Regions from separate parts of the Agrobacterium sp. 6Ca8 genome, predicted to be linked through region 1. Evidence: predicted binding sites of a transcription regulator. Region 1 holds the regulator's gene; each other region holds the start of a gene.
The links. The regulator LexA, encoded in region 1, represses DNA repair genes until DNA is damaged. The targets are predictions, from matches to a motif close to TGTTCNNNNTGTGTTCNG.

Region 1 (7,390 bases):
TGATCGCGGTCCTTTTCGATCAACCATCACTCAGCCTCAGAAACGTAGCCATTTCCGCCCTGATCATTCTGGCTTTCTCGCCCTCGGAAATCATGGGTCCGAGTTTTCAGATGTCATTTGCGGCCACCATAGCGCTTGTTTCCGCCTATGCCTTCTGGAGCCGTTGGCGCACGGACCGCGAACGGCTGTTCATCGGGCGCAAGCCCGCATGGCTGAAGGTGGCGGAAATGATGGGCGCGGTCATTGGCGGCGTTATCACGACGTCGCTGATCGGGGGCCTTTCTACGGCGATCTATTCGGCCGAACATTTTCACCGTGTCACCACCTATGGACTGTTCGCCAATCTGGCTGCAATGCCGCTCATGTCGCTGATCGTCATGCCATTCGCTCTTCTCGCCATGCTGCTGATGCCCTTCGGGCTCGACGCGCCGTTCCTGAAGATCATGGGTTATGGCATGGCACTCGTCATCGAGGTTGCAAACGAGGTGGCCTCCTGGGGCGGCAGCGCAGCGACTGGGCGTCCGCATGGCTGGTTTATCGGTTTGGCTTCGGTGGGTTTCCTGCTGCTGACATTGCTGCGCAGCCGGCTTGCGCTTCTTGGCATCCCGTTTCTGCTCTTGGCCTTCGGCGTGTCGGCAGTTACGGCCTATCGTGATCTGCCGGATCTATTGATTCACGAGGACGGCGAATTGGTGGCACTCCTGGAGGACGGCAAGGTCTCAACCACAAAAGCCCGTCCGCAGAGCTTCGTTTACGGCCAGTGGCAAAGGGCGCTGCTGCTGCCGGAAAAAACCGTGCCGCCGGGTTTTATAAATGGCGAGAGCACGGCAAATACTGCTGGTTCTGACTCGAGATCGAAACTGTCGCCCAAAGACATGGCTGTGGTGGTACGCGAGATGACGGCGGCGCTCAAAGACGCCAAAGCTGGCGTCTTCACCTGCAGGAAAGACATATGGTGCGTAGCGAGCGCCGCGAGCGGAGAATGGATCGTCGTTCTGGAAGATGGCCGCTTCGCCGGAAAAGCCTGCGATATTGCCGATATCGTCGTTGTTTCCCGCAGAACCTCTTTTTCGCAGTGCCGCTCGGGTGCACTCCTGCTCAGCCGTGACATCTTGCGGCGTCTCGGTTCTGTGGAAATAGATTTTGCTGACAAGAGGGAGGAGGGTGTGGCGAGCGGGCTGCGCGCCGCAATCGCCGGAACGGACAGGCCCTGGAGCCAGCACCGTTATTACGACTGGAAAAGCGGACGTTTCGACCGTGATCTGCCGCAGCCCATCATCCGGCTGCTGGCGGCGTCGCAATGACTGCCGCCAGCATGGATCAACGGGTCTTGGCGCGCAAATCTTCAGTCAATTCGCCGATCTCGCCAACTTCCTCTTCATGACCAGCGTCGCGCCAGCTCTCCTTCAAACCGGCCTCGTACCATTCTTGCATGGCAGGCAGGGTGAGCAGCCGGTCGCAATAGGCTTTCGCTGCTGGCGAAAGATCCGCACTGCCATAGGTCTGGAAACGGAATGCAACCGGGCAGAAGAAAGCATCGACCGCCGTGAACTTTTGACCGGCAAGATATGGCCCGCCGAATTTTGTGAGACCCTCGCTCCACAACGCATCGATCCGCTTTATATCGGCTTTAAGCCCGGCATCGCCGCCCCTGGGTTTGACCCGAATGCCCACCGACATGGGATAGAGATTGCGCAGCGAGGAAAAGCCGGCATGCATCTCACTTGCGGCCGAACGCGACCAGGCCCTGGCATGCTTGTCGCTTGCCCAGACACCCTGGTGTCTTTCAGCAAGATATTCGACGATCGAAAGCGTTTCCCAAACCGTCATACCCTCATCGACCAGGCAGGGCACCTTGCCCGTCGGCGAAAAGGAGGAGAAGGAGACGCCTTCGCCGAACGGAATGAGCTTTTCATCAAAGGCGATACCGAGCGTGCGCATCAATACCCACGGCCGTAGCGACCATGAAGAATAGTTCTTGTTGGCTATATAAAGATCGTACATGGCGTATCTCCCGGATATGACGCGTATTTCTACACCTGCCAAGCGTTCACGGAATATCGAAAATTATCCATGGCTCCCATAAACGCCGTTGATGAATGGTGATGTGGGGTCGCCGAGAGCGCGCCTTGCGATAAGTCACCCTTTGGTGACGACTAAAACTGACTGCGCAACACGACAGAACAACGTCGCTAAAAAACAGCGGATGTGATCGCTTCGACAATTACAGCGAGCAGCCCATTCGCTACCACGCCTGTAGCGAAACCGAAGCATCTTTATGGAGCAGGAACTCAGTTTAGAAAGGGCAACGCGCATAGGCTGAATGGCGCATATGTTCGTGCACCCGCAAAAGCACGCCACGTTTGGAAACAGCCAAACCCGATATAGGCGCCATCTTCACGATGACGCCTATCGTAAAGCGAATACGTTCGGTTCGATAAGATCAATGGTAGCGGCGGATCAGCCCAACCAGCTTGCCCTGAATTTTCACCCGGTCGGGCCCGAAGATACGGGTCTCATAGGCTGGGTTTGCCGCCTCGAGCGCAATGGAGGCTCCCTTGCGGCGGAAGCGCTTCAGCGTGGCTTCTTCGTCATCCACCAGAGCCACAACGATATCCCCGGGATTGGCAGTGTTGCCGTTGCGGATGATGACTGTGTCGCCGTCGAAAATGCCGGCCTCGATCATCGAATCACCCTTGACCTCAAGCGCGTAATGTTCGCCCGTGCCAAGCATGTCTACTGGCACTGCCACATCATGGGTGTTGTTCTGTATGGCGGAAATCGGCACGCCCGCAGCGATGCGGCCCATGACCGGCACGGTGACAGCCCCGCCCAGATCATTGGCCGGCGTCTTGGGGGCAGGGGCCGGTTCCGGCGTCTTGGGCTTGCCAAGGCTGCCTTCGATAACGCTTGGCGAAAAGCCGCGCTGCGGCCTTGCACCCGGCGTATAAGCCTCGGGCAGCTTGATGACTTCCAGCGCCCGAGCTCTATTCGGTAGCCGACGAATGAACCCGCGCTCTTCGAGAGCGGTTATCAGGCGGTGGATGCCGGATTTCGAAGCAAGATCGAGTGCGTCCTTCATTTCATCGAAGGAGGGCGGCACGCCGGACTCTTTCATTCGTTCATGAATGAAGAGAAGCAATTCCTGCTGTTTGCGCGTGAGCATGAGGAAAACACCCTTTAGAATCGTAGTGGAAGTCGCGAAACAAATACAGAACGAACACTATATGTTCCATATGTGTTCTGCAATCCCCTAAAATTTCGTGAAGGTGCCATCTGTTGCTGTGATGATTTGCCTCATAGCACGCAATTGTGCTTTTGTGCGGTCGAAACCGTCCCGGCATGCTCCGGGCGGAAGGCCAGCAGGATACATGTCATGACGAAACCCTATAGCGTTGACCATCTCGTTTTGCCCGTGGAAGTCATAGGCGTCTCCGTGAAGCGCCTCGTCAGTCTTGGCTTTACGGTTGCGCCGGAGGCTCTGCATCCTTTCGGCACCCAAAATGCCTGCGTATTTTTCGCCGATGGCACCTATCTGGAGCCGCTCGCAATTGCTGATCCGGCTAAATATAATGCCTCAATAGAGAGGGGTGATGTGTTCACCGGCAGGGATGTGGCCTTCCGGCAACGGGACGGGCAGGAGGGTTTTTCGGCTCTTGTCGCCAGGACTGAAGACGCCTTGGTTGACCATGAGCGGTTTCGGGCAGCCGGCCTTTCGGCGGGCGATGTTTTCGAGTTTTCGCGGCCTGTTCGGATGCCGGATGGCTCGCAAGGCGAGGCGGCGTTCCGGCTTGCTTTTGCGGCAAGCGGGGCGGCCGCGGATTTCTTTTTGTTCAGTTGTCAACGGCTTTAAGCCCTTCCGGGCGATCGCACCATGCTGGAGCGCCACGCCAATGGTGTCACCGGCCTCAGTGAAATCGTCCTGTTTTCCGGCGGCAATATGGAGGTGGCGGGCCTGATCGAGACAGTGTTTGCCTGTGAAGACAAAAGGTCTCCGGGCGGTGATATGGTTTTTGCGACCGGCAATGCCAGCATCAGATTGACCGGAAAACCGCCTTTCGGCGGGCAGGCCCTGAATGCTCAGGACGGCAACGAAGGAGGATTGCGCGGCGCGGGCATCGTCTTTTCGTCACACGATCTTGCCGTGACAGAGGCGGTGCTTGCTGCTAATGGCGTGTCCTGCGCAAAAGCGGACGGCCGTCTGGTGGTGCCCGCGGCACCCGGTCAGGGCGTTGCCTTCGCCTTCGAGGAAAAATGATGAGCGTTACGAACAATCTTAAAGTCACTGCCGGCGACGGCGCCAGCAAGGTTTCCTTCTCGAATACCGAGCGGTTTTCGCTGATTGCCGGTCCGTGCCAGATGGAAAGCCGCGAACATGCCTTCATGATCGCTGGCGTCCTGAAGGAGCTTTGCGACAAGCTGGGAATAGGGCTTGTCTACAAGTCCTCTTTCGACAAGGCGAACCGCACTTCGCTTTCCGGAAAACGCGGCATCGGCCTGGATAACGCGATGCAGGTTTTTGCCGATCTCAAGAAGGAATTCGGTTTTCCTGTTCTGACCGACATCCACACGGAAGAGCAATGCGCCGTCGTTTCCGAGGTGGTGGACGTGCTGCAGATTCCGGCGTTCCTCAGCCGCCAGACCGATCTTCTCGTTGCTGCCGCCAAGACCGGCCGCGTCATCAACGTCAAGAAAGGCCAGTTTCTGGCGCCCTGGGACATGAAGAACGTGCTTGCCAAGCTTAATGAGAGCGGCAATCCTAATGTGATGTTGTGCGAGCGCGGCGCGTCCTTCGGTTACAACACGCTGGTTTCCGACATGCGCTCGTTGCCGATCATGGCAGCGCTCGGCGCACCTGTCGTGTTCGATGCCACCCATTCGGTGCAGCAACCGGGCGGGCAGGGCGGTTCCACCGGCGGACAGCGCGAATTCGTCGAGACTTTGGCGCGTGCGGCCGTTGCGGTTGGCGTGGCTGGTCTCTTCATCGAGACCCATGAGGATCCGGACAATGCGCCGTCAGACGGCCCTAACATGGTCCACCTGAAGGACATGCCGAAACTGCTCGAAAAGCTTCTGGCTTTCGACGCGATTACGAAAGCCTGATCGGCTGACCGTTACAGCGGGCACTTTTGTGCCAATCGATTTTAATGGCGGGCGGGCTGTTTCCGCCGTCCGCCGTCATTGTAATTTCTTCGCCATCGTCTAAGACAGGCGACGGAAAATATCTGTTCCATTCCCAAGGGAGAGACCATGACTGCCATTACCGATATCATCGCGCGCGAAATTCTCGACAGCCGCGGCAATCCGACCGTTGAAGTCGACGTTTATCTCGAAGACGGCTCCATGGGCCGTGCCGCCGTTCCCTCCGGCGCCTCCACCGGCGCGCATGAGGCGGTTGAGCTGCGCGATGGCGGCAAGCGTTATCTCGGCAAGGGCGTGGAAAAGGCGGTCGAAGCCGTCAATACGGAAATCTTCGACGCGATTGGCGGTTTCGACGCTGAAAACCAGATCCAGATCGACCAGATGATGATCGCGCTCGACGGCACGCCGAACAAGTCGCGCATCGGCGCCAACGCCATCCTCGGCGTGTCGCTCGCCGTTGCGAAGGCTGCCGCTGAAGCCTCCGGCCTGCCGCTTTACCGTTATGTCGGCGGCCCGAACGCGCATCTGCTGCCGGTTCCGATGATGAACATCATCAACGGCGGCGCGCATGCCGATAACCCCATCGACTTCCAGGAATTCATGATCCTGCCGGTCGGCGCAGAAAATATTCGCGAAGCCGTGCGCATGGGCTCCGAAGTCTTCCATACGCTGAAAAAAGAACTGTCCGCACAGGGCCACAACACCAATGTCGGCGATGAGGGCGGTTTTGCACCGGGTCTCGAAAGCGCGCCGGCAGCACTCGATTTCATCATGAAGTCGATCGAAAAGGCTGGCTACCGTCCGGGCGACGACATGTTCATCGGTCTCGACTGTGCGGCGACCGAATTCTTCAAGAACGGCAATTACGTTTATGAAGGCGAAGGCAAGACCCGTTCGCCGATCGAGCAGGCCGAATACCTGGCCGAGCTCGTGGCGAAATATCCGATCATCTCCGTCGAAGACGGCATGGCTGAAGACGACTGGGATGGCTGGAAGGCGCTGACCGATCTCATTGGCAACAAGTGCCAGCTGGTGGGCGACGATCTTTTCGTCACCAACTCCGCCCGCCTTCGCGACGGTATCAAGATGGGTGTCGCCAACTCCATCCTCGTCAAGGTCAACCAGATCGGTTCGCTTTCCGAGACGCTGGACGCAGTCGAAACCGCGCACAAGGCAGGTTACACCGCCGTCATGTCGCACCGTTCGGGCGAAACGGAAGATTCCACCATCGCCGATCTCGCGGTCGCAACCAACTGCGGTCAGATCAAGACCGGCTCGCTTGCCCGTTCCGACCGGCTCGCAAAGTACAACCAGCTTATCCGCATTGAAGAGATGCTGGGCCCGCAGGCTGCTTACGCCGGCCGTTCGATCCTGCGCGGATAATCCGCGTTCGGGTTTCGCGAGATGGCCCGCCGCCTGGCGGGCCAGTATCAGGGATGGGCGGTTTATCCGCACTGCTCACTCCCGAGTTGATCCGGGGTTCAGTCAGCCCAGGTCCCTGGGTTGAAAGGACTCTTTTCACGGCGAAGACGCGCTGTGGCTTGATGCCGGATCACGCTCGGCATAACGAACTCTCTCTGATATCGTCGTCATTATTAGCCCGCCTCTGGCGGGCTTTTTTGCGTCTATCAGCCACGCGGAATTTAAGGTCAACGGATAGTTAAACAATCCGCATTAGTCTCGAGACTCACATTATGCGTTTTAAGGCTTCTCTCCGGCATGTGGACCAGACATCATAAAAAGAGACGATTCGGCCGTTTGATCGTTCCGGCCATTACGATCGCTTTTCTTTCCTATTTCGGGTATCATTCCATCCACGGCGACTTCGGCCTTCAGGCGACGGAGCGGCTGGAGCGGCAGCGTATTGCCAGAACGGCAGAGCTTGCCAAGCTGACGCAGGCGCGCGTTGCGCTGGAGCGGCAGGTCGAATTATTGAGCGACGGTTCTCTCGAACGTGACATGATTGACGAGATTTCCCGTTATCAGTTGAATATGTCCCGTACGGACGAAATTGTCATCATGAATACCTACTTCTAATTAACCGAAATCAAGTTAATTAATGATTTGTGATTTATTCACAGCACTTTAGCGTGAATATGTGCCATGCGTTTAAAGCATTGCTGCATGGCATTTTCTTGCATATGGTACGCGCCAATCTATCCATTCAAACGGCAACTCAGGGAGGGATGAATGGCGCCGCGAAAAACCGCGTCCGTATCCGGCCGAAAGACAACGGCAAAGGCTGCAG
Region 2 (7,390 bases), 780 kb from region 1:
ATAGTCGGGCAGAAGTTCGATCATGGCGCGCACGAAAAGGTCTGTTCCCTTCTGGTGGCGCACCCGTCCGAAACATCCGATGAGAAATTGCCCCGGCAGGCCGGTCGAAGCGATCGTATCCTCCGGGCCGGTTGCGGGATGAAACAGCTCGGTATCGACGCCATGCATGACGACGCTGTGTGGTACTTCCAGAAACGAGCCTGAGCGGCCGCTTGTCGCGACGACCGCATCCATTTTCGAAATCAGAAAGCGGGTATAGGCGGAATGTCGCCTTTGCGCCGCCGAGGTGAACATCAGCTTCACCTTCATGCGCAGCACGTCACGCATGAGAATGCCCGGCAACATTTCGAGATTGCGGCGGGCGTGCCAGATGCGCGGACCGCTGAGCGGGCCGTTTTGCCAGAGCCGCCACAGATCACGGAAGCGCACATGTGGCAGATGCTGCGGCAGGCCGGGGCCGATGACGGCCACTTTCTGACCCAGCCGGTTTTGTACCGGAATAAGCTGAACGATGGTGGAGGTAACGCCGGAGAGCCTGCGCTTGAAGTTCGGCGCAAGCACCTGCACATCTTTCAGACTGGCGTGGGACAAGATGGGCTTCCGTCTTTGCGGCTAAGGCAGGATGTTCAGTTCAGGATATCAATGCAATGCGCCCGAGGGGCGCATTGCATGAAAGGGCAGATCAGCCCCACTGTACGGCGAGAATCTCGTAACCCTTGGCGCCGCCCGGTGCGTTGACTTCGATGCTGTCACCGACTTCCTTGCCGATGAGGGCGCGGGCGATGGGCGAGGAAATGGAAATCCGTCCAGCCTTCACATCGGCTTCCTGGTCGCCAACGATCTGATAGATTCTCTCCTCGTCGCTATCCTCGTCGATAAGCTTGACGGTGGCGCCGAACTTGATCTTGGAACCGGACATCTTGGAAAGGTCGATGACTTCCGCGCGTGCGGTCAAGTCTTCGAGTTCAGTGATGCGGCCTTCGTTATGGCTCTGGGCTTCCTTGGCAGCGTGGTATTCGGCATTTTCCGAAAGGTCGCCATGGGCGCGCGCCTCCGCAATTGCCTCGATGATACGGGGACGCTCCTCCTGCTGGCGAAAGCGCAGCTCCTCCTGCAGCTTGATGAATCCACCGTGCGTCATCGGTACTTTTTCTACCATTTTTTTATCCTTCGCAGTCCTGTCGCTTTACTTGCAGACACAAAAAGAAACAGGTTCCGGAGGGGAACTTCGGAACCATGCCAAAATCATAACTAAGCCGACTATATCAGAAGACGACAACGAAATGCCAGCAAATTTGAGACGGGCATTTTCTTGCATTCGTTCAGGGCTTTAACAGATGAGATTGACATTTTTCAATAGAACATATAGTGAACATAACCATGAAGAAGTCAATCAGGCAACGGCTGGCCATTCTTTCCGATGCGGCCAAATACGATGCGTCCTGTGCCTCCAGCGGCACGACGAAACGCAGCTCTGCTGCATCCGGCGGACTTGGCTCCACAGAGGGGTCAGGCATATGCCATGCCTATGCACCGGACGGGCGTTGCATTTCGCTCCTGAAGATACTGCTCACCAATTTCTGTATCTATGATTGCGCCTATTGCATCAATCGTTCTTCGAGCAATGTCGAGCGGGCGCGGTTTACTGCCGAGGAGGTGGTGTGGCTGACGCTGGAGTTCTATCGGCGCAACTATATCGAGGGGCTGTTTCTCTCTTCCGGTATTATCCGCTCTTCCGATCACACGATGGAAGAGATGGTGCGGGTGGCGCGGGAACTGCGCGTCACGCATGGCTTTCGCGGCTACATCCATCTGAAATCCATTCCCGAAGCATCGCCAAAGCTTATTGAGGAAGCGGGGCTTTACGCCGACCGGCTGTCGATCAACATCGAATTGCCGACTGATAGCGGCGTCAGCCGTTTTGCGCCGGAAAAGCAGCCCGCCAATATTCGCCGCTCGATGGCTGATATCCGCCTGAAGATTGAGGAGGCGGGGGAGCCGACTGTCAGGACGCGAAAGACCAAACGTTTTGCGCCTGCCGGACAGAGCACGCAGATGATCGTTGGGGCGGATGGGGCTGATGACAGCACCATTCTGTCCACCAGCGCCCGGCTTTATGGCAGCTATGGTTTGCGGCGCGTCTATTATTCGGCTTTCAGCCCCATTCCGGATTCGTCGAAGAACCTGCCGCTCATCAAGCCGCCTTTGATGCGGGAACACAGGCTTTATCAGGCCGACTGGCTTTATCGTTTTTATGGGTTCGACATTGGTGAAATAACCGCGATCGGCGGTAACGGAATGCTCGATCTCGATATAGATCCGAAGCTTGCCTGGGCGCTGAAAAATCGCGACCGTTTTCCAGTGGACGTGAACGTGGCGGATCGCGAAATATTGCTGCGCGTGCCCGGCTTCGGTACCAAGACGGTCGCCTCGATCCTGTCTTCACGCCGGTTTCGCCGATTGCGGCTGGAGGATATCGCCCGCTTCGGCGTTTCCCTGAAAAAGGTGAAGGCCTTCATCGTTGCCGAGGGCTGGACGCCGGGCAAGCTGACTGAACGGCCGGATTTGCGAGCGATGTTTGCTCCGCAGCCCGAACAATTATCGCTGCTGTGATGTACGGCCCGGTTCTGGAAGGGCGGGGCGATTTCGGCGAGTGGCGTGATGCGGCGCGCGCGGCTCTCGCCGCCAATGTGCCGCCGGAGGCGATTGACTGGCGGTTGCGGGATGAGAAAGCCGGGCTTCTCGATTTTGCCGGAGAGCCTTTGCCGGCGGCCCGTGCGGATGACGTGCAGGTGTCCGTTCCAGCCTCCTTCGTGACGTTGGCGCAAGCGATTATCTGTCATAGCGATCCGGGTCGTTTCGCACTGCTTTACCGGTTGCTGTGGCGGCTGAAGCGGGATCGCGCCCTGTTGCAGTTCAAGTCCGATGCGGATGTTTCCGAAGCCCGGCAGCTTGAAAAATCGGTCCGCCGCGATTGTCACAAGATGACGGCCTTTGTTCGCTTCAAGGAATTATCCTTGCCGCAGGGGAAGGGCGCGCGGCGGCGCTTCGTCGCATGGTTCGAGCCGGATCACTTCATCGTCGAGCGCACTGCCCCGTTTTTCCAGCGGCGGTTCACGGATATGGACTGGCTGATCGCGACACCGAACGGTTCCGCGCGGTGGGACGGAAACGTGCTGGAGACATCGCCGCAGGCCGCGTCCAAGCCTGAGCTGACGGATGAAACGGACGAGCTGTGGCGAACCTATTATGCCAATATATTCAATCCGGCGCGTCTGAAGATAAAAGCGATGACGGCAGAGATGCCAAAGAAATACTGGAAAAATTTGCCGGAAGCCGAGCTTATTCCAGGTCTCGTTCTCGGTGCCGAGGCGCGGGTGCTGGAGATGGCGGCAAAGGCTGCGAGCCAGCCGCAACCATTCCATCACCGCCTGCAGGCCGCGGCCTCGGCGCGTGAAGAGCCGCCACCGGCGCCGGACGGTACTCTCGCTTCATTGGCGCGGGAGGCTGGCCAATGCACGCGCTGCGCCCTGCATTGCAAGGCAACGCAGACAGTATTCGGCATGGGACCTGAAGATGCGAAAGTGATGATCGTCGGGGAACAGCCGGGAGATCACGAGGATCTTGCCGGAAAACCTTTCGTCGGTCCCGCTGGTCAGCTGTTCGACCGGACGTTGGTTGAAGCCGGTATTGACCGTAAAAAGCTTTATGTCACCAACGCCGTCAAACACTTCAAATACGAGGCCCGCGGCAAGCGGCGCATTCACCAGCGACCGGATGCGGGCGAGGTGCAGCAATGCCGCTGGTGGCTTAACAAGGAAATCGAGCTGGTACGGCCGAAGCTTATCGTTGCCATGGGTGCAACTGCGCTTTATGCGCTGACAGGCGGAAAGGAAAAGGTCTCCGAGGTTCGGGGTCGCCCGATACCGATGCAGGAGGAGCGGACGCTTTTTGTCACGGTGCACCCTTCCTATCTTCTTCGCCTTCCAGACTCGCAGCAGAAGGAGGCGGAAATGCAGAATTTCAGGAATGAAATTGATTTTATAAGATTGTTCTAATAGAATGTTCTGTGTGTTTTTACGTTATATTGGATGATCATCGATGTCTTCATCGATATGATTAAATTTTTGTTTATTGTTATTTTTATTGAAATTTTATACTTGATACCATAATTCAGATATTTATATTTATTCATTGCGTGGATGTATGATGCTCGGCGAGCTAGATCTTGCAACAGTGATACTGATGCAAAAGTGTTCTTACATTGTTGGAATGCTGAGTTTTATATATCTGAAGCTCACAAATCGTGGTTTGCACGGCCCGACAGCTCTTGCAGCAGGCTTCGCAGCCATGGCTGCCGGCTCCACGCTCGCTGGGTACGGCGAATGGGGAATAATGTCTCCGGCCTTGTGGCAATTCGGCAGCATCGTCTTCGGTATCGTGGGTTATGCGCTGATCTGGCTTGGCCTGAAAATCGTGAGCGATGGACGTGCTGCCAGCAGGGGGACAGTATCAGCTGTCTGTTTGATTGCCTTGCTGGCAATTGTCCTTGCACAGCAGGTGGCTGACAATAACGCTTATCGTGCGGCCCTGTTCAACGGTTGTGCGGCTGTGGCCTATCTTGCGGGAGCGGGCGGGCTTTTTGCGCGGTGGCGCAAGGAGCCACTCCTGTCCCGCTTCGCGTTGGGCGCGATTGCGGGTATTTCCGGCCTGATTTCGTTGTCGGTGGCAAAGAGCGTGCTTTTGCCCCAATACGCCGCCATCGATCTGGTCAATGCGTTTTTCTTGATCATCATGTTGAACTTCGCCATTGCGCTGTTCGTGATGATGCTGGTAGCCGAGCGGTCAGAGCGCAAATTGCTGGTTCTCGCCAACACCGATCCTTTGACGGGCGTCAAGAACCGTCGTTTTTTCTTCCAGGCCATGCCGGTGGTGCCGGGTCCCCACGATGCGGCGATGCTGCTCGATATCGACCACTTCAAATCAATCAACGACCGCTTCGGCCACGCCGTCGGCGACAGCGTTCTTCAGGAAGTCGCGAAGCGTATCGGCGGCAGCATACGCGGTGGTGACGTGCTGGCGCGTTACGGTGGCGAGGAGTTCATCATCTTCCTGCCGGGTGCCGGTGTTCAAAAGGCTTGCATGATCGGAGAACGCATTCGCGATGCGATTGCGATAACCGAAGTCGATTGCGGCGGTTTGCGTGTCGGCGTGACGATCAGCATCGGCGTCGCAACCAGCGGCGATATGCGCTGCGATCTTCAGACCCTGGCGGAAATGGCGGACCGCGCCCTTTACCGCGCCAAGACGGATGGGCGCAATTGCGTGCGCGAAGCCCTGGCGGCGTGAGGCTTTTGAGCTTTTTGTGAGACAATGCAAAACGCCGCAGGCATGACCCGCGGCGTTTCCATGATCTTCGTTGTCGGCTGATTTTACAGGAAGTAGCTCTGCAAGGGCTTCACTTCCAGATTGCCGGCCTTAAGCGCCTTGATGGCAAGGGCTGCTGCTTCCGCACCGGCCATCGTCGTGTAGTAGGGCACCTTCTGCATCAGCGTTGCGCGGCGCAGCGACTTCGAGTCGGAAATCGCCTTGTTGCTGTCGGTGGTGTTGATGACCAGCTGGACCTGCCGGTTGCGGATGGCGTCTTCGATATGCGGACGACCTTCCTGCACCTTGTTGATCTTCTCGGCGTTGATGCCCTGTTCAGCAAGGAAACGCTGGGTGCCGCCGGTTGCCAGTACCCTGAAGCCGCTCTCGACCAGAATACGGATTGCGGGCAACACGCGGTCCTTGTCGTCGTCGCGCACCGAGACGAAGACGGTGCCGGAGCGCGGCAGGTCGACGCCGGCGCCGAGCTGGCTCTTGGCGAAGGCGAGTGCGAAATCGGTGTCGAGGCCGATGACTTCGCCGGTCGAGCGCATTTCCGGTCCGAGCAGAATGTCGACGCCGGGGAAGCGGGCGAACGGGAAAACGGCTTCCTTGACGGCGATGTGCTTCAGGTTGCGCGGATCGGGTTTCTTGCCGTAAGCGGCAATCGCCGCATCAAGCTTTTCGCCGGCCATGACGCGGGCAGCGATCTTGGCGATCGGCGCACCGATGGTTTTTGCAACGAAGGGCACCGTGCGCGAGGCGCGCGGGTTGACTTCGAGAACGTAGATCGTGCCGTCCTTGATCGCGTACTGAACGTTCATCAGGCCACCGACGTTGAGCGCCTTTGCAAGCGCCGTCGTCTGGCGTTCCAGCTCGTCGAGGGTTTCCTTGCTCAGCGAACGGGAAGGCAGCGAGCAGGCCGAGTCGCCCGAATGGATACCGGCTTCTTCGATGTGCTCCATGATGCCCGACACGAAGACGTTTTCGCCGTCGCACAGTGCATCGACGTCGACTTCGACGGCGTTGGTCAGGTAGCTGTCGAACAGAAGCGGGTTCTTGCCGAGCAGGGTGTTGATCTGGCCGGTCTTGTCGTTCGGGTAACGCTGCTTGATGTCCTCTGGCACGAGGCCCGGAACCGTATCGAGCAGATAGGTCTGGAGCTGGCCTTCCGAATGGATGATCTGCATGGCGCGGCCACCCAGAACATAGGACGGACGCACGACCAGCGGGAAGCCGATTTCCGAAGCGACGAGGCGCGCCTGTTCAACCGAATAGGCGATGCCGTTGTTCGGCTGGGCGAGGTCGAGCTTCATCAGAAGCTTCTGGAAGCGGTCGCGGTCTTCGGCAAGGTCGATCATGTCAGGCGCGGTGCCGAGGATCGGGATACCGTTCTTTTCCAGCGCTTCGGCCAGCTTCAGCGGCGTCTGGCCACCGAACTGCACGATGACGCCGACCAACTCGCCCTTTTCCTGTTCGGCGCGCATGATCTCGATCACGTCTTCGGCCGTCAGCGGTTCGAAATAGAGGCGGTCGGAAGTGTCGTAGTCGGTCGAAACCGTTTCCGGGTTGCAGTTGATCATGATCGCTTCGAAGCCTGCATCCTTAAGCGCGAAGGCGGCATGGCAGCAGCAATAGTCGAACTCGATGCCCTGGCCGATACGGTTCGGACCGCCGCCGAGGATGACGACCTTCTTGCGGTCGGAAACCTGCGCTTCAGAGCGGGCGGCGCCGACGAAGGGGATTTCATAGGTCGAATACATGTAGGCGGTGGGCGAGGCGAATTCTGCCGCGCAGGTATCGATGCGCTTGAAGACCGGGCGAACATTGAGGCTGTTGCGCAGCTCGGCCACTTCCTTCGGGCGCTTGCCCGTCAGAATTGCCAGGCGGGCGTCGGAAAAGCCCATGGCTTTGAGCATGCGCAGGTTCTCTGCGTCCTGCGGCAGGCCTTGCTCACGGACACGGGCTTCCATGTCCACAATTGCCTTGAACTGGGCGATGAACCAGGGGTCGATCTTCGAGT
Region 3 (7,390 bases), 650 kb from region 1:
TTCCGTTCGTCTCTTCGCGAACATGCTGGCTGGCCACATCACGCTCAAGGTTTTCGCAGGCTTCGTCGCCTCCATGGGTGCGCTCGGCGCGCTCGGTATCGGCGGTGCAGTCCTGCCTCTCATCATGACGGTCGCAATGACCGCTCTCGAATTTCTCGTTGCCTTCCTGCAGGCTTATGTGTTCGCGGTACTGACTTGCATGTACCTGAACGACGCCGTGCATGGTGGTCACTGAGAAGTAAAGTCGCTGGCCCCGGCAACGGGCGCCAAAAGATAGCCGCAACAACCAATATCTCAAGGAGTCTCACATGGAAGCGGAAGCAGCAAAGTACATCGGCGCAGGTCTCGCATGCCTCGGCATGGCTGGTACGTCCCTCGCACTCGGCCGTATCTTCGGTGATTACCTCTCCGGCGCACTGCGCAACCCCTCTGCTGCCGACAGCCAGTTCGGCCGTCTGGTATTCGGCTTCGCCGTTACGGAAGCTCTGGGCATCTTCTCGCTGCTCGTAGCTCTCCTTCTCCTGTTCGCTGTCTAATAACGGCATCAGGTCTGGATCACGGCTCGCGCAAATTGCGTGCCGTGATCCTTCGCATTTGCAGTCCCCCTGGAGGTGAGCATGTTCGTGACCGAGGCTTATGCCCAGTCAGCACCGACCGTAGGTGAAACGCATACGGAAACTCCGGCTGTCGGCCAGCCGCAACCGGAAGCCACGCACACGGAAACCGGTGTAGCGCACGGCGCCGAACACGGTGCTTCCGGCGTTTTCCCGCCGTTCGACCAGTCTACTTATGCATCGCAGGTCCTGTGGCTGGCGATCACGTTCGGCCTTTTCTACCTGCTCATGCAGAAGGTCATCGTTCCTCGCGTCGGCGGCATTCTTGAAAACCGTCATGGGCGCATTGCACAGGATCTCGATGAAGCGGCACGGCTGAAAAGCGAAGCCGACGCAGCCGTCGAAACCTATGAAAAAGAACTCGCGGCAGCCCGCGCCAAGGCAAGCTCGATAGGCTCCGCGGCACGTGACGCCGCCAAGGCGAAAGCCGATGCCGACCGCGTCGCGATCGAAGCCGGACTTGCCGAGAAGCTTGCCGCCGCCGAAAAGCGCATTGCGGGTATCAGGGATCAGGCATTCGCGGATGTCGGCGCCATTGCCGAGGAAACCGCGACCGCAATCGTTGACCAGCTGGTTGGCGCCAAGGTCAAGGATGCCGACGTCAAGGCCGCCATTGCAGCCGCTTCGACTGTGAAGGGAGCCTGATATGGCGTTTGATGCATCATTTTTCGCTCTTGTCGGTCTTGTCCTTTTCTTCGTCCTGATCGCCTATCTCAAGGTTCCGGGCATGCTCTCCAAGTCTCTGGACGAGCGCGCACAGAACATTCAGGACGAACTGGCCGAAGCCAAGCGTCTGCGCGAAGAGGCACAGCACCTGCTGGCCGAATATCAGCGCAAGCGCAAGGAAGCCGAAGCTGAAGCAGCTGGCATCGTTGCTGCTGCCGAACGCGAAGCGGCCGCCCTGACCGCCGAAGCAAAGCAGAAGACGGAAGAATTCGTCGTCCGCCGCACGGCCCTGTCGGAACAGAAGATCAAGCAGGCCGAAGAAGACGCCATAGGCGCCGTTCGTGCCGCCGCCGTGGACATCGCCATTGCAGCTTCCGAGAAGCTCATTGCCGAAAAGACCACCGCTGCCGCAAAGGCCAAACTTTTCGCCAACACCATTGGCGAAGTGAAGTCGAAGCTGAACTAAGTTCATCTCGTACTATTCAAAACCCCTCCGGCGCCCGCCGCGAGGGGTTTTTTGTTTTATGCCTCAGCCGGGGGCTGTGTTGGCAAGCTCGTGGGTGCACACTGTGGTGCCTGCTTGCAGCGTGTCTATCGATGTCTGTCGACCTTTGGAGAAAAAGCATCGGCTTTGAAGACTGGATGCTGGCCGGCAATTCGTGGCTGCCAATTTGTCGAGGCTTGTTAAGTGATCGCGGGATAGATTGTCTTGGCCTCGAGCGCTATCAGCACCGCCAGTACAAAAGCTGCCGCGGTGGCAACCAGAAATGCGCCACTGAAAGCCAGGCCTGCTTTCGCGATGCCCAAGCCGAGATCCTGCATCAGCCATCGTATCTGAGCCTGCGCATACCAGATCGTGGCGAGCGCAATAATGGCGAGCCCGAACGTAAGGCCATGTTCCAGAGGCATGGATGCAAAATCGAAGCCCATAACAAGGACAAATGTAAACGGCGCAGCCACGTAACATTGGCTGAAGAACGGCGGACGCAGGGAGTTTCGGGTGATCCTCACCCGTTTCCACCGCAGAAGCGTGACGGCCATACACAGCGGATAAATCCCGAATATAACGCCACGCGCTATGAGCAGGTTCGAACCCGAACCAAGCTCCCGGGCGGCCAATGTGGGATCGTAAATGGTCGGAAGGGAGGCGGAGAGCCCCTGCGAAAATAGCAGAGTGATCAGGAGGAAGAGGGGTGGACTCAGTGTGTCGTCATACTGGTCCTCGAGCCGATCCGCGAGTTCGCTATCGGCGTAGCGCATCATGCTGAGCGGTGCGACGACCGATCGCCACATTGTCAGCGGATAGAAGAGGAGCCATGAAACCAGCTCGTAGAGAAGTTCCTCGAGCGACTTCAACAGTTTCATGAAATCCAAATCTCTTCTCCCAAAGCCCGTCAAGTCCACGCATTGAGATAGAATTCTACCAGTGGAGACGTAGATCGTCACCTCATGGCAGGGCGCTGAAATCCGGGGCGAGACCGCATTCTCCGCTTCAGGATCGTGGTTTTCGATCAATCCTGCTTCAGCGGCCTGAAACTCATCCGGTGCAGCGGGCAGGGCCCATGGCTTTCTATGGCGCGCAGGTGGGCTGGTGTGCCGTAACCCGCATGGCCTTCGAAACCATAGGAGCTGTGCACTACACCGGCCCGTTCCATCATCCGGTCACGGGTCACCTTGGCGATGATCGAAGCGGCGGCGATTGAGAGGGAGCGGGAATCGCCCTTGATGACGGCCTTCGACTCGCAGGTGATGCCCGGCGGCTTGTCGCGGCCATCTGCCAGCACGAGGGCTGGGGAAATTTCGAGGCCGAGTACGGCGCGACGCATCGCGTCGAGGCTGGCGCGCAGGATATTCATGGTGTCGATAAGGCCGGGGCCGGAGGAGGCGACGGAAACGATCGATGTTTCCATGATTTGCAGAAACAGGCTTTCCCGTTTCAGCTTGGTCAGTTTCTTGGAATCGTCAAGACCACCAGGAATATTGTCGGGATCGAGAATGACAGCTGCCGCAACCACTGGTCCCGCGAGAGGCCCCCGGCCTGCCTCATCCGTGCCGGCCACGGGCCAAAGCCCCTTCTTCCTCGCTTCAAGTTCGAAGGAGAAATCGGGGCCCGTATCGGCGAGATCAAAGAGGGCAGGAGAATCGGGTGTGGTGCGGCGTTTCATGCGGCAGAAACTTGCACACACACCCGATCTCCTGCAAGCCCCCGGAAGCGGGCGATGACGGGCGCGGCCAGCCGGGTCAAGGGGCGTGGCCAACCGTGCCCCTTAGGTCGTCATGACCTTTGATCCTCCAACGGGGCGGCGGAGGAAAAACGATCGCACGCGAGGCGGCGGGTTCCGGGGGTGATGTCCGACGGGCCAGGGAAAACCCGCCGGGCATTTCGTCAAGAGCATGGCCCCGTCAACAGGAAAGGGCCACCACTCCTTATGTGTCTGCACCGCTGGGTATCGTTGCACGCATCGTACTGCGCCCTCGATCGGCCAAGCGGGCCTCATATTTTCAAAGCAGCGACAATTGCACGCCGGCACCTCCCGGCGGCACGAAGATATCGTCGCGCAGGTGAATGCCGCGGCGGATGAGGCCAAGCCGTTTCGTCGCCATTTCGAAACGCCTGCCTATCTGCCATGCATAGGGACCAGCACCCTTCATGCGTTTTCCGAATTCCGCATCGTAATCCTTGCCGTCGCGCATGGAGCGCACCAGCGACATGACATGCCGGTAGCGGTCCGGATAGTTGCGCAGCAGCCAGTCGCGGAAGAGGGGGCTGACCTCCAGCGGCAGGCGCAGCAGCACGTAGGAGGCCTCCGTTGCGCCAGCGGCCTTGCCGGCTTCGAGAATGCGTTCGATCTCATGATCGTTGAGTGCGGGAATGACGGGTGCCATCATCACCGCCACGGGAATGCCGGCATCCGTCAGCGCCTTGACCGCTTCCAGCCGCTTTTCGGGCGTGGCGGCGCGCGGTTCCATGCTGCGTGCCAGCTTGCGGTCCAGCGTCGTCACGGAAATACCAACCTTGACGAGACCTTTCTTGGCCATGGGCGCGAGAATATCGATATCCCGCTTGATCAGGGCCGATTTGGTGACGATGGCGACGGGATGGTCGGCCTTTGCCAGCACTTCCAGTATCTGCCGCATGATGCGCCATTCGCGCTCGATCGGCTGATAGGGGTCGGTATTGGTGCCGATGGCAATGACGCGCGGCTTGTAGCCGGGCTTCGCCAGCTCCCTTTCGAGCAGCTTTGCCGCATCCGGCTTGGCGAAAAGCTTCGCCTCGAAATCCAGCCCCGCAGAGAGCCCCATATAGCTGTGCGTCGGACGGGCGAAACAGTAGATGCAGCCATGTTCGCAGCCGCGATAGGGATTGATGGAACGGTCGAAAGGGATGTCAGGCGATTCGTTTCGGCTGATGATGCTGCGCGGCTTTTCCACCTGCACTTCGGTGCGGAACTCCGGCAGCTCCTCGAGGGTCTGCCAGCCATCGTCGAAAACCTCCCGCTGCAGGGCCTCGAAGCGCCCGCCCGGGTTAAGTCCGGCACCACGCCCGCGACGACGGTCGATCTCGATGCGCAGGCCCGACGCATCGGCCAGCGCATTGGCAATGTCAGGCGTATGGCTCGGCTGGAAAGCAGCCTGCCCCGAAAGCGTATGGTCTCTCATCTGGATGCTCCCAGGGTGCCGCACGCCTCTCAAGGCAAGCCAACGCCCTAAACCGTTTCCACTCGAACCGGCGTTTCATTGCCTCTTCGAATGATTAAATTCCTACCGCAGAAACGAGAACATTACAAGAACAAAAAATGCAAAATCGATAGCTGGCAGACCCGCGGCCGGGGTCTTGTTTGTATCAATCCCACCTGAAGGTGGGCTAGAGTTAAGCCTGAACGGTCGCGGATTTTCTGACGTCCAGTGCAGTGGCAATTTATTGTGCGATGCGTTAGAGCTATGCATATGTTGACAGTCATAATGGAATGCCGGGATCAGGAACCGGAACTGGCGCATACGCTGTCTGCGCTTGTAACCGGGGCCGTGGAAGGGCTGGTAAGCGACGTTGTGATCCTCGATCACGGTTCGCGCGATGGATCGTCGCGCGTCGCCGATGCCGCTGGTTGCCGTTTTTATGCGCAATGGGATATTGAGGATGTCATGCGCTCGGCGCGCGGGCATTGGATCCTGCTGGTCGAACCGGGTGCGCGTCCGCAGAGCGGCTGGATCGAAGAGATTCTCGAATATGTGGCTGTCTGTGCCGAGCCCGCGCGTTTCTCACCGTCCCGGTATCACAAGCGGCCCTTTTTCAGCCGGATAGTGCGCCGCCGTCCTCCCTTGGAATGCGGCTACCTGATGCCGAAGAAACATGCAGTGGCGATCGCAAAATCCGGCATGGCCCTGACACAGCTCGTGCACGCGCAAAAGCCGCGCCGCCTGAATGCGGAACTGGTTCCCGCCTGGACGGCGAGAACTTCCAACTAACCTGCAACGATGATGAAGCTGCTGTCCCTAGCGGGCGGTGATCACCTTGCCGGGGTTCATGATGCCGGCGGGGTCAAAGGCGTGTTTGATGCGTCGCATCAGGTCCATTTCAATGCCAGGCCTGATCGCGGCCAGCTCGTCGCGCTTCAACTGGCCGATGCCATGTTCGGCCGAAATCGAGCCGCCGAGCGACAGCACGATGCCGTGCACGATCTCGTTCATATCCCGCCAGCGACCGATGAATTCAGCTTTGTCCGCACCAACCGGCTGGGAAATATTGTAGTGGATGTTGCCATCGCCCAGATGGCCGAAGGCGCAGACGCGGGCGCCGGGAATGGCGGCAAGAACTGCCTTTTCCGCGGTTGCCATGAATTCCGGTATCTTCGACACCGGAACGGAAACGTCGTGTTTGATAGAGCCGCCTTCCGGCTTTTGCGCATCCGACATGCTTTCGCGCATATGCCAGAGCGCCTGACGCTGCGCTTCCGATGAAGCGATCACCGCATCCTCGACCAGCCCAGCGGAAAAACCGCGCTCCAACAGCGATTGCATCATTGTTTCAGCCGTCTCAGCCGAATCGGAGGTGGAGATATCGATGAGCGCGTACCAGTCATGCGGCGTTTGTAGCGGATCGCGCACGCCGGGAATATGTTTGGCGGTGAATTCCACGCCGATGCGCGGCATCAGCTCAAAACCGGTCAGCGCTGTGCCGCAGAGGTTCGAGGCCATTTCGAACAGCTTCAACGCATCGTCGGTGGATCGAAGACCGGCAAAACCCACCTGATGGCCGAGCGGCACGGGGAAAAGCTTCAGCACCGCACCGGTGATAACGCCGAGCGTGCCTTCCGAACCGATGAAGAGATCGCGCAGATCGTAACCCGTATTGTCCTTTTTCAGCCGGCGAAGCCCGTCCCAGATTTCACCTGTCGGCAGCACCACTTCAAGCCCCAGGCAAAGCTGGCGCATATTGCCATAAGCGAGAACTGCCGTGCCGCCGGCATTCGTGGCCAGATTACCACCGATGCGGCACGAGCCCTGCGAACCGAGCGACAGCGGGAACATCCGCTCCACGGTCGATGCGGCCTTGTGAATGTCGTCGAGAATGCAACCGGCATCCGCAACGATGGTGTTGGCGACCGGATCGATGTCGCGGATACGGTTCATGCGCTCGAGCGAGAGGATGATGTCGGTTCCGTCAGCACGCGGCGTCTGGCCACCCACAAGGCCAGTATTGCCGGTCTGCGGCACGATGGGCGTGCCGGTCTCGCTGGCGAGCTTCAGGATGGCTGCAACCTCCTTGACAGTGCCGGGCTTGAGCAGCAGCGGTGACGCACCATGGTAAAGCCCGCGATTTTCCACAAGACGCGGCGCCATTTCCACAGCGTCGCGCACCGCGTTTTTTTCGCCGACAATGGCAGTGAAGCGGTCGAGGATGTCGGAGGAGGGGGCTGCGATTGTCATTGGCGTCTCGCTGTCAATTGAAACGGTGGGCGAAATGGTGAAGTACCGTCAGCCTCGCGGCGCGGCGGCGCGGGAAAGGCGGTCATTGATCGCCTCTCCAAGACCGTGGGCGGGAATGGTTGTGACCGCGATTGTCGCGGCACCGCTCGCATCGGCTGCTTTGAGATAATCGAACAGATTGG
Region 4 (7,390 bases), on a different replicon from region 1:
ATGGAGGTGAGCATACTCCGTTGATGCGATAAAAGCCAAGAAGCTCTTTCCCACGCCACCTTTGTTATTCCAGAACGCGTAACCTGTCATGACTGCCCCTCATTATTCTGATCGCGATGCCAGCCAAAAGCCTTTCTGCTGCACGGTTAGAGCGGCTAGCTAGCGTTCGCAGTGCAATCAGTACGCGTTAGTCGCTCGGCAAGGCAAGGGCTCAATGTCAGCTACTGGAGCTTTGTTGCCGTCAATGTTGCAGCGGTAGCCTTCAGAACGGCCCACCGCGCCTATTGGAAAACTACAATCGAACTTAATCGACTGATTCGCAGAGATCGTCTCCTGCGCCAACGACCTTCCCAATTCGCCCCAAAATCTGTTGCCGAACAGCAACGTTTTGCCGGAGATATTGGGGCAAACACATATGCATTTACTGACAGCGGGCTACTTTTATGAGCTCGGCGGTCTTTACATCGTGAAAGACCGTCGTGAACCTCCCGGCGACAACCTAACGAGCGGAGGGAATGTCGTGAAATTGAGGTACGCATTAGTAGATGGGGAACGCCAAGAGGCGCAGCCAAAACTCCGCGGCAGTTGCCCGAACTGTGGAATGGATGTTATCGCCAAATGCGGCCAATTCCGGATATGGCATTGGTCGCATAGACAAAAGCTGGAGTGCGATCACTGGTGGGAACCAGAAACTGAATGGCATCGGAAGTGGAAATGCTTCTTTCCCGATGTCTGGCAAGAAGTCATCCATGTTGCCGAAGACGGCGAGCGTCATATTGCCGACGTGAAGACCGATAGAGGCCTGGTCATAGAGCTTCAACACTCCCCAATTTCTCCTGAGGAACGCCTTTCTCGCGAGATTTTCTACAAGCAAATGGTTTGGGTCGTGGACGGCCTCCGATACAAACTCGATCTCGAAGCCTTCCGGTCGGCGGTCGAATTCGCCACCATTCTAAGAGATGATCCGCTCTATCTGGACCCGGGCCGGAAGACCGGAATATTCCGCCGTTGGGCTCCACTGCGAACCTTTGTATTCATCGATTTCGGAGATGAACAGTTTCGAGTGGCGGGCTGTTCTCTGCCTGAACCCGTCCTGTGGCAATTCTTGCTGCACCCAGTGACGAACGATGTGGTCATCGCGGGAGTAACGCGCGCCAGCTTTGTAGACTATTGCCTCAATGGCGGCGAACTGCGGCCTCTGACGCTGTTGCGACGCGCTATGCCAGTCCCCCGGCCTCGATACGTCCGCCGCTATCGCTAGCGCCAACTTCGATGCGGATGCGTACCTTGTGCCCATCAATCGAACTCAGCAAACGTAACTCCATCTCTTGGCGACTTTCCGCTAAAACTGCAGCGACATTGATCTTGGAGGGACCGCATAAAGGCCCAATAACACAGACGAAAGTAAAGGATTCGGGTGCATTAGAAAGCGATTGCGAAAATCCTATCGTGTAAGCCCATGAATCAGGCGGTTACGGTCGCGGACAAATCAATACGACGATTGAATCAGGGCTTTCCTGCATAAGCAATGCGAATTCCTTGGCAATCCGGCTACATCCGGCCTCACCGAACAATCTTCAGCTCCATCGGGTCCGCTGTCATCCGTTCACACTGAAGTCCTACTCGCGCCAGAGAGGCCGAAATATCGACGCCGCAAATGCATAAGTGGAGGTCGTGCCAATCTTTGCCAACAGACCGATTTACAAAGGATTTTTTTCTCGCCATACGAGGCCATCTATTCCGACGAGCGTCGCCAACGTGCGCGGCGTCTCGTAAATTGTTTCGCCATCCACAACCGAGTTACACACATCAGCCTCCTAGAAAGGCATCACGATATCTCGGCCGCCGGTTCGTGTCACGGCCGCTGAATTTCTAGGGGGTAGATGAGATGCTCACCACCAATAGTTTTTCAACAGTATCGACGCTCTGCGGCCATGACGGCCGTCGGCGTTGCCAGTCATTGGGCAACAGCCGCGGCCGCCCAGCCTTCAGGTGCAGCCGCTTCAGCGATCGCTTGCCATGCACGGTTGCAACGACAACGTTGCCATCTGCCGGCGTGACACTGCGATCGACCACGGTAAAATCGCCGTAGAAGATGCCGCCGTCCCGCATCGAATTACCGTCGACCTTCCATAGGAACGTCGCGGGCGGGTTGCGGATCAGAAGCCGTGTCAGGTCGAGCGATTCCCCAACATAATCATCAGCCGGTGACAGAAAACCGGCGCACAGCCCGTGAAGCATCATGAGAATGGAGTTTTCTACCTCGAATCGAAGGCTCAGTATCATCGGAAAATGTCCCTTTCACGAGAGTAGCGAAAGGAACAAATAAGGAACATAAGCGGCGACTAAAATCAAGTAAGTTAAAAGACCCGCGACTACAACTTTATCTTGAGAAATTAATCTGAAGTTGGTTTTATCCGCATTGGATCGATGTCGTGGAGGATGATCGAGCATGTCTAGTCGAGGCGCAGAATGGTTACGGTGGGAGCCACACATCCATGCGCCGGGTACCTTGTTGAACGATCAGTTTGGCGCAGCACCATGGCCGAGATATCTGGATGAGCTGGAGAGCATCGCGCCTTCTCTGACAGCAATTGGTGTGACCGATTACTATAGTATGGCAACCTACGAGAAGGTGCGCGCAGCGAAAGACGCTGGACGACTTCCCAATTGCAATCTCATTTTTCCGAATATCGAGATGCGCCTTGCGATCGGCACAACGCGAAACAATTTCGTCAACGTGCATCTTCTCATCGATCCATCGGACGCGGATCACGTTGAGAAAGTGAACGATATTCTTGGAAGACTGACATTCACCGTTGATGAGCAAGGCTATGGATGTACGGTGCCCCAACTAATTCGGCTGGGTAGGCACTTAAACCCGCTGCTCATAGACGACCGTGCTGCACTTCAATATGGCGCCGAGCAATATAAGGTGTCGCTGGAAGACCTCCGCAACGCCTTGAACCATACTTGGGCGAAAGAAAATATTCTAGTTGCTGTCGCGGGAGGTGCCGACGGAGCAAGCGGCCTCCGGGACGGATCCGATGCGACGCTACGAAGGGGTATCGAAAGGTTTGCTGACATAATTTTTTCCGGCAGCCCGAAAGATCGTGACTTCTGGCTAGGGCTGAAGGACGGCTGCGACGCGGACTTCATCAGCAAACACTATGGAGCCCTTAAACCAACATTATGGGGATCCGACGCTCATGATATTTCTCGGATGGGCAAGCCTGACCAAAACCGTTTCTGTTGGATCAAGGGAGATGCGTCTTTCGATGCACTGAAGCAGGCTTGTATCGAGCCGCGACGAGCATATGTCGGACACTCACCAACCATTGGCGCAAGCCCCTCCCAAGTAATTTCGAAAGTGGAGATTAAAGGCGCAGATTGGGCACTAACGCCGGAGATCGATCTGAATCCAGGCCTTGTTGCAATTATCGGCGCACGTGGATCAGGTAAAACCGCCTTGGCGGACATCATCGCGGTTGGATGTGATGCATTCCCAAAGACCACTAATAGCAAATCGTTCATCAGTCGCGCCAACGAGGATGGCTATCTCCACGGGGCTTACGTGGAGGTAAATTGGGAGACCGGAGGTCAGCCAGAAGTCCGGTTTCTTGATCAACCGTCTTCAGAAATTTGGGACGGCGACGCACGCGTCAGATATCTTTCGCAGCAATTCGTCGATGATCTCTGTTCTTCGACCGGAATGACAGACGCGCTGCTCCATGAAATAGAACGAGTCATTTTCAATGCCCATCCAAGTAGGGATCGCGATGGCGCTGTTACGTTCAGCGATCTCCTTGATCGCAAGGCATCACGATATCGGGACTCCCGTGCCCGAGAAGAGGTCGCACTAGCGACCATTTCGGAACGCATCGGAATCGAGAGGGAAAAAGACAAGCTTGTGGGGAGCTTAAAGACCCAGGTAATGGAGAAATCCAAGCTGATCGCGCGCTATACCGCCGACCGAGCTCGGTTGATTCCGAAAGGTTCGAACAAGGAGGCGGTGCGTCTTGCTGCTTTAATTTCGGCTGCGGAAAATGTGCGCTCGAAGATTAGAGCTTTTGCAAATCGCAAAGCTTTTCTCGTTTCAATTTTTGATGAAGTAGAGGACCAACGAACCAACCAAGCCCCTGAAGCGCTGAGAAGTCTTAAAGAGCGCCACGGTCCGGCTCAGCTGGACAAAACGGAGTGGGAGAAATTCCTTTTGAGCTACTCGTCCGATGTGGATGAGTTTCTCGTTAGACAGCAGCGGGCCGCCGACGTCATTATAAATGATATGAAGGGCAGTATCCCTTCAGAGCTAATGGAAGGGTCGGCATACATCCCTGACGACGCCGACCTAGAGCGAACGACACTCGCTAGTCTCGAAGCTGAGATAAAGCGGCTGGAAAAGCTCATTGCCGCAGATAAAGAAACCGCCGATCGCCTCAACGCGCTTTCGAGCAAGACAACGGAAGAGACACAAGCATTTCAGTCCCTCACGGAAAAGCTTTCTGATTGTGAAGGTGCGAAAGCCCGCGCGATACAACTCGTTGCCGAGCGCGAGAACGGCTATCTGCGGGTGTTTCAAGCGATTTTGGGCGAAGAGAAAGTGCTCAAAAGCCTATACGCGCCGCTGATGGATAAACTCTCCACTGTAGGGGGAACGGTCCATAAGCTGTCCTTCTCAGTCAACCGCATCGCTGACATTGGTCTATGGGCAAAGCGTGGAGAGGAACTGATTGATGGAAGAAAACCTCCATTTGCTGGCCAGGGTTCGCTACAGAAGGTGGCAATACCTCACTTTTCAGCAGCGTGGGAGAGAGGCACAATAGAAGACATCCACGCCGCAATGACTTCGTTCAAGGATAAATATCAGGACGAGCTCCTAGCGGCCTCGAAAGTTCCAAAAGGTGACCAGGGGTATCGTACATGGTCCCGAAACTTTGCTCAGTGGCTATACAGCACTGAGCATATCAGTCTTCGTTACAGCATCGACTATGATGGGACCGATATCACGAAATTGTCTCCAGGAACGCGCGGGATCATCCTACTGCTTCTGTACCTCGCTCTAGACGACGCGGACGACCGTCCCCTCATCATCGATCAACCGGAAGAAAATCTCGATCCACAGTCGATATTCAACGAGCTCGTTGGGCTTTTTCAAGCTGCTAAGAGCAAAAGACAAGTTATCATCGTGACGCACAACGCCAACCTCGTTGTTAATGCCGATGCAGACCAAGTTATCATCGCGAAGGTTAGTCCCCACGTCGCTGGTGGGCTCCCCCCGATCACGTACACCTGCGGTGGGCTCCATGAAGCATCGATACGGCAATCAGTTTGCGATATCCTTGAAGGTGGGGAAAGGGCGTTCCTCGAAAGAGCCCGTCGCTTACGTTTGCGCGTGAGATCCTAATCCTGGTGAAAGAACTAGCCGGCGAGACGATGCGCGTCCTGAGCGCGAGAGAACTGTGGTGGCTGCCTTCCTGTAGCAGTCCCTTCGAAACATCTTCGTAACCTCGCTAAGCTTCACTGCTTCGCATGAAGAAGCACGAGAGTTCCAAGCCTCTTCTGAGGCAAGACGAACCGCTCCGCCCACGCCCACGGCGCCGGCCCGATCCAGCGCAGACCAACCTGCTCCTCGATCCCATGCCAGACCGAATCGAACCCTGCCTGGCGCTTCGCAAATCCACTCCACTCAAGGGCGATGATTGGCTCTTCGAAGTGAAATGGGATGGCTATCGTATCGCCGTTAACATCAAGTCCGGCAAGGTTCGCATGCTTACTCGCGGCCGTCACGACTGGACGCATCGCTTTCCGACAATCGCGGCCGCAGCGCTCAAGCTGCCCGTCGCAACCGCCATCATTGATGGCGAAGCCGTCGTTATGGACGCCGGATGCCGCTCCGACTTCAGCCTCCTGAAGAAGTCACTCGGCGGTCGATCTGGAAAAGCTGTGTCGTCCGACGCGATCCTGATGGCCTTCGACCTTCTACTTAGTAACCGATGTTCTGACCCCACATTGCCCGCTGTTGCCTGATCTGTGATCGACATTCCATGAATGAGCGACAGGGAGGTTCTCCATGGAGTCTACGTTGGAGTTTCTCACAACCAGGAAGCCTGGACGTGAGGGTCACCGACATTGGCCTGGTGAGATCAAGGCAAAGATCGTGTCGGAGAGCTTGAGGCCCGGCACGACAGTCAATGAAGTTGCGCAGCGCTATGGATTGCGAGCCAACAGCCTTTCCACCTGGCGGACGGTGGCACGGCAGGGCAAGCTGATTCTCCCAGCACCGGAGGATGCGGTAGAGTTCGCGGCCATGGTCATCGAGACGCCAGCGCCGGAGCCGCGGACGGTGAAGGCTGCCACGCGCCCCGAGATTGTCATCGGTCCCGTCACGATCCGCCTTCGGGGCTGGACCCATGACGCAAAGCTTCGCTATGCCTCGTTCAAGGGCGTGCGCGAGGTGCAGGACAATGCTGATGTGTATCGTGTCAAGAGCGTTCAGCTCGCCGTCTGCAAAACCGAATTCATGTGCTCCAGCGCCATCTTGATGTGATTGTCGAGGTGAACGATCGTATCCATGCCTTCGTCGATGCCGAGCCTGCGATAGTTATATTGGACCACAAAGCGATGACTCTTTGCTCGAGCTTCAAAGGCCACGAATTTCGGGAGACTATCCTCTATATTTTCAACGAGCGGTCTTTCATCGAGGTTTGCTGCTATGGCTTCCAGAATCTCACGACCAAATTCATATTGTCGCTCTTGCCTTACAGCCTTGTAAAAGGCTTCCTCTGCTTCAGCCTCAGCGTAGATCCGGCACTCGCTGAGAATTGAAAATTGCATCGTCTCTGCATGATCAATGAAGGTCCAGCGTAGCAGCCATCCATCATGCAGCTCGTTCGCTGGCCGGCCACGCCAGTCAAAAGCATAATCCGTTTTGAAATCCGGCTGCAAAAACCTCGACATCGCCGGATTGGAAATTCGCGCCAACGAACTGTCGATCAGATGGAATGCCTCATCCGGATCTTTGTTGAAATTCGCGTACAGCTTATCTCTGAGAAAAAGCGGGATTTCGCAGTCGTCTATTGCGACGGGCATAACAATCGTATTCTTTTCTGCCAGCTCTCTGATCAACCCGGCATTCAATTCTCGTTTGCACCACTCTGATGCAACGGAGCTTTTAGAAAGAATGACAAGGATGGCGCTCGACGTCGTAAGCGACTCTTGGATCCTCGAAGTGAGAGAGTCTCCCAGTTTCAGCTCCCAGCGATCAACCCAGACATGATGCTTCGCCAGCACAAGCATTTTTGCAAGCTTGTCGACGAAATCTTTGTCCTGGTGGCTGTGACTGATGAAGATGGGCATGGCTTCTACTCCTATATCGCTGAAAGCAATGGAG

Region 2: a site for LexA is predicted at 1,358-1,375, ahead of ACZ5A6_RS09285 (putative DNA modification/repair radical SAM protein). Genes of this name have one in related genera too.
Region 3: a site for LexA is predicted at 5,056-5,073, ahead of ACZ5A6_RS02115 (PA0069 family radical SAM protein). Genes of this name have one in related genera too.
Region 4: a site for LexA is predicted at 2,318-2,335, ahead of ACZ5A6_RS19030 (LexA family protein). Genes of this name have one in related genera too.

Annotation. Positions count from the first base shown of each region.
Region 1 is NZ_AP026433.1:1,074,069-1,081,458, forward strand. Features, by position in the region: gene ACZ5A6_RS05350 (ComEC/Rec2 family competence protein) at 1-1,304, shown strand, start outside; gene ACZ5A6_RS05355 (glutathione S-transferase family protein) at 1,321-2,004, opposite strand; gene lexA (transcriptional repressor LexA) at 2,444-3,166, opposite strand; partial or broken gene ACZ5A6_RS05365 (VOC family protein) at 3,377-4,258, shown strand; gene kdsA (3-deoxy-8-phosphooctulonate synthase) at 4,258-5,103, shown strand; gene eno (phosphopyruvate hydratase) at 5,251-6,525, shown strand; gene ACZ5A6_RS05380 (FtsB family cell division protein) at 6,862-7,179, shown strand; gene pdhA (pyruvate dehydrogenase (acetyl-transferring) E1 component subunit alpha) at 7,333-7,390, shown strand, end outside.
Region 2 is NZ_AP026433.1:1,853,252-1,860,641, reverse strand. Features, by position in the region: gene ACZ5A6_RS09295 (glycosyltransferase family 4 protein) at 1-591, opposite strand, end outside; gene greA (transcription elongation factor GreA) at 683-1,159, opposite strand; gene ACZ5A6_RS09285 (putative DNA modification/repair radical SAM protein) at 1,381-2,613, shown strand; gene ACZ5A6_RS09280 (UdgX family uracil-DNA binding protein) at 2,613-4,058, shown strand; gene ACZ5A6_RS09275 (GGDEF domain-containing protein) at 4,210-5,349, shown strand; gene carB (carbamoyl-phosphate synthase large subunit) at 5,433-7,390, opposite strand, start outside.
Region 3 is NZ_AP026433.1:426,024-433,413, forward strand. Features, by position in the region: gene ACZ5A6_RS02085 (F0F1 ATP synthase subunit A) at 1-235, shown strand, start outside; gene ACZ5A6_RS02090 (F0F1 ATP synthase subunit C) at 309-536, shown strand; gene ACZ5A6_RS02095 (F0F1 ATP synthase subunit B) at 618-1,259, shown strand; gene ACZ5A6_RS02100 (F0F1 ATP synthase subunit B) at 1,261-1,746, shown strand; gene ACZ5A6_RS02105 (permease) at 1,965-2,654, opposite strand; gene ACZ5A6_RS02110 (ribonuclease HII) at 2,792-3,445, opposite strand; gene ACZ5A6_RS02115 (PA0069 family radical SAM protein) at 3,783-4,940, opposite strand; gene ACZ5A6_RS02120 (glycosyl transferase) at 5,229-5,747, shown strand; gene ACZ5A6_RS02125 (FAD-binding oxidoreductase) at 5,775-7,208, opposite strand; gene ACZ5A6_RS02130 (L-threonylcarbamoyladenylate synthase) at 7,257-7,390, opposite strand, start outside.
Region 4 is NZ_AP026434.1:1,061,010-1,068,399, forward strand. Features, by position in the region: gene ACZ5A6_RS19020 (ParA family protein) at 1-90, opposite strand, end outside; gene ACZ5A6_RS19025 (competence protein CoiA) at 416-1,261, shown strand; gene ACZ5A6_RS19030 (LexA family protein) at 1,873-2,286, opposite strand; gene ACZ5A6_RS19035 (TrlF family AAA-like ATPase) at 2,453-5,404, shown strand; partial or broken gene ACZ5A6_RS19040 (ATP-dependent DNA ligase) at 5,530-5,982, shown strand; gene ACZ5A6_RS19045 (transposase) at 6,071-6,547, shown strand; gene ACZ5A6_RS19050 (toll/interleukin-1 receptor domain-containing protein) at 6,493-7,356, opposite strand.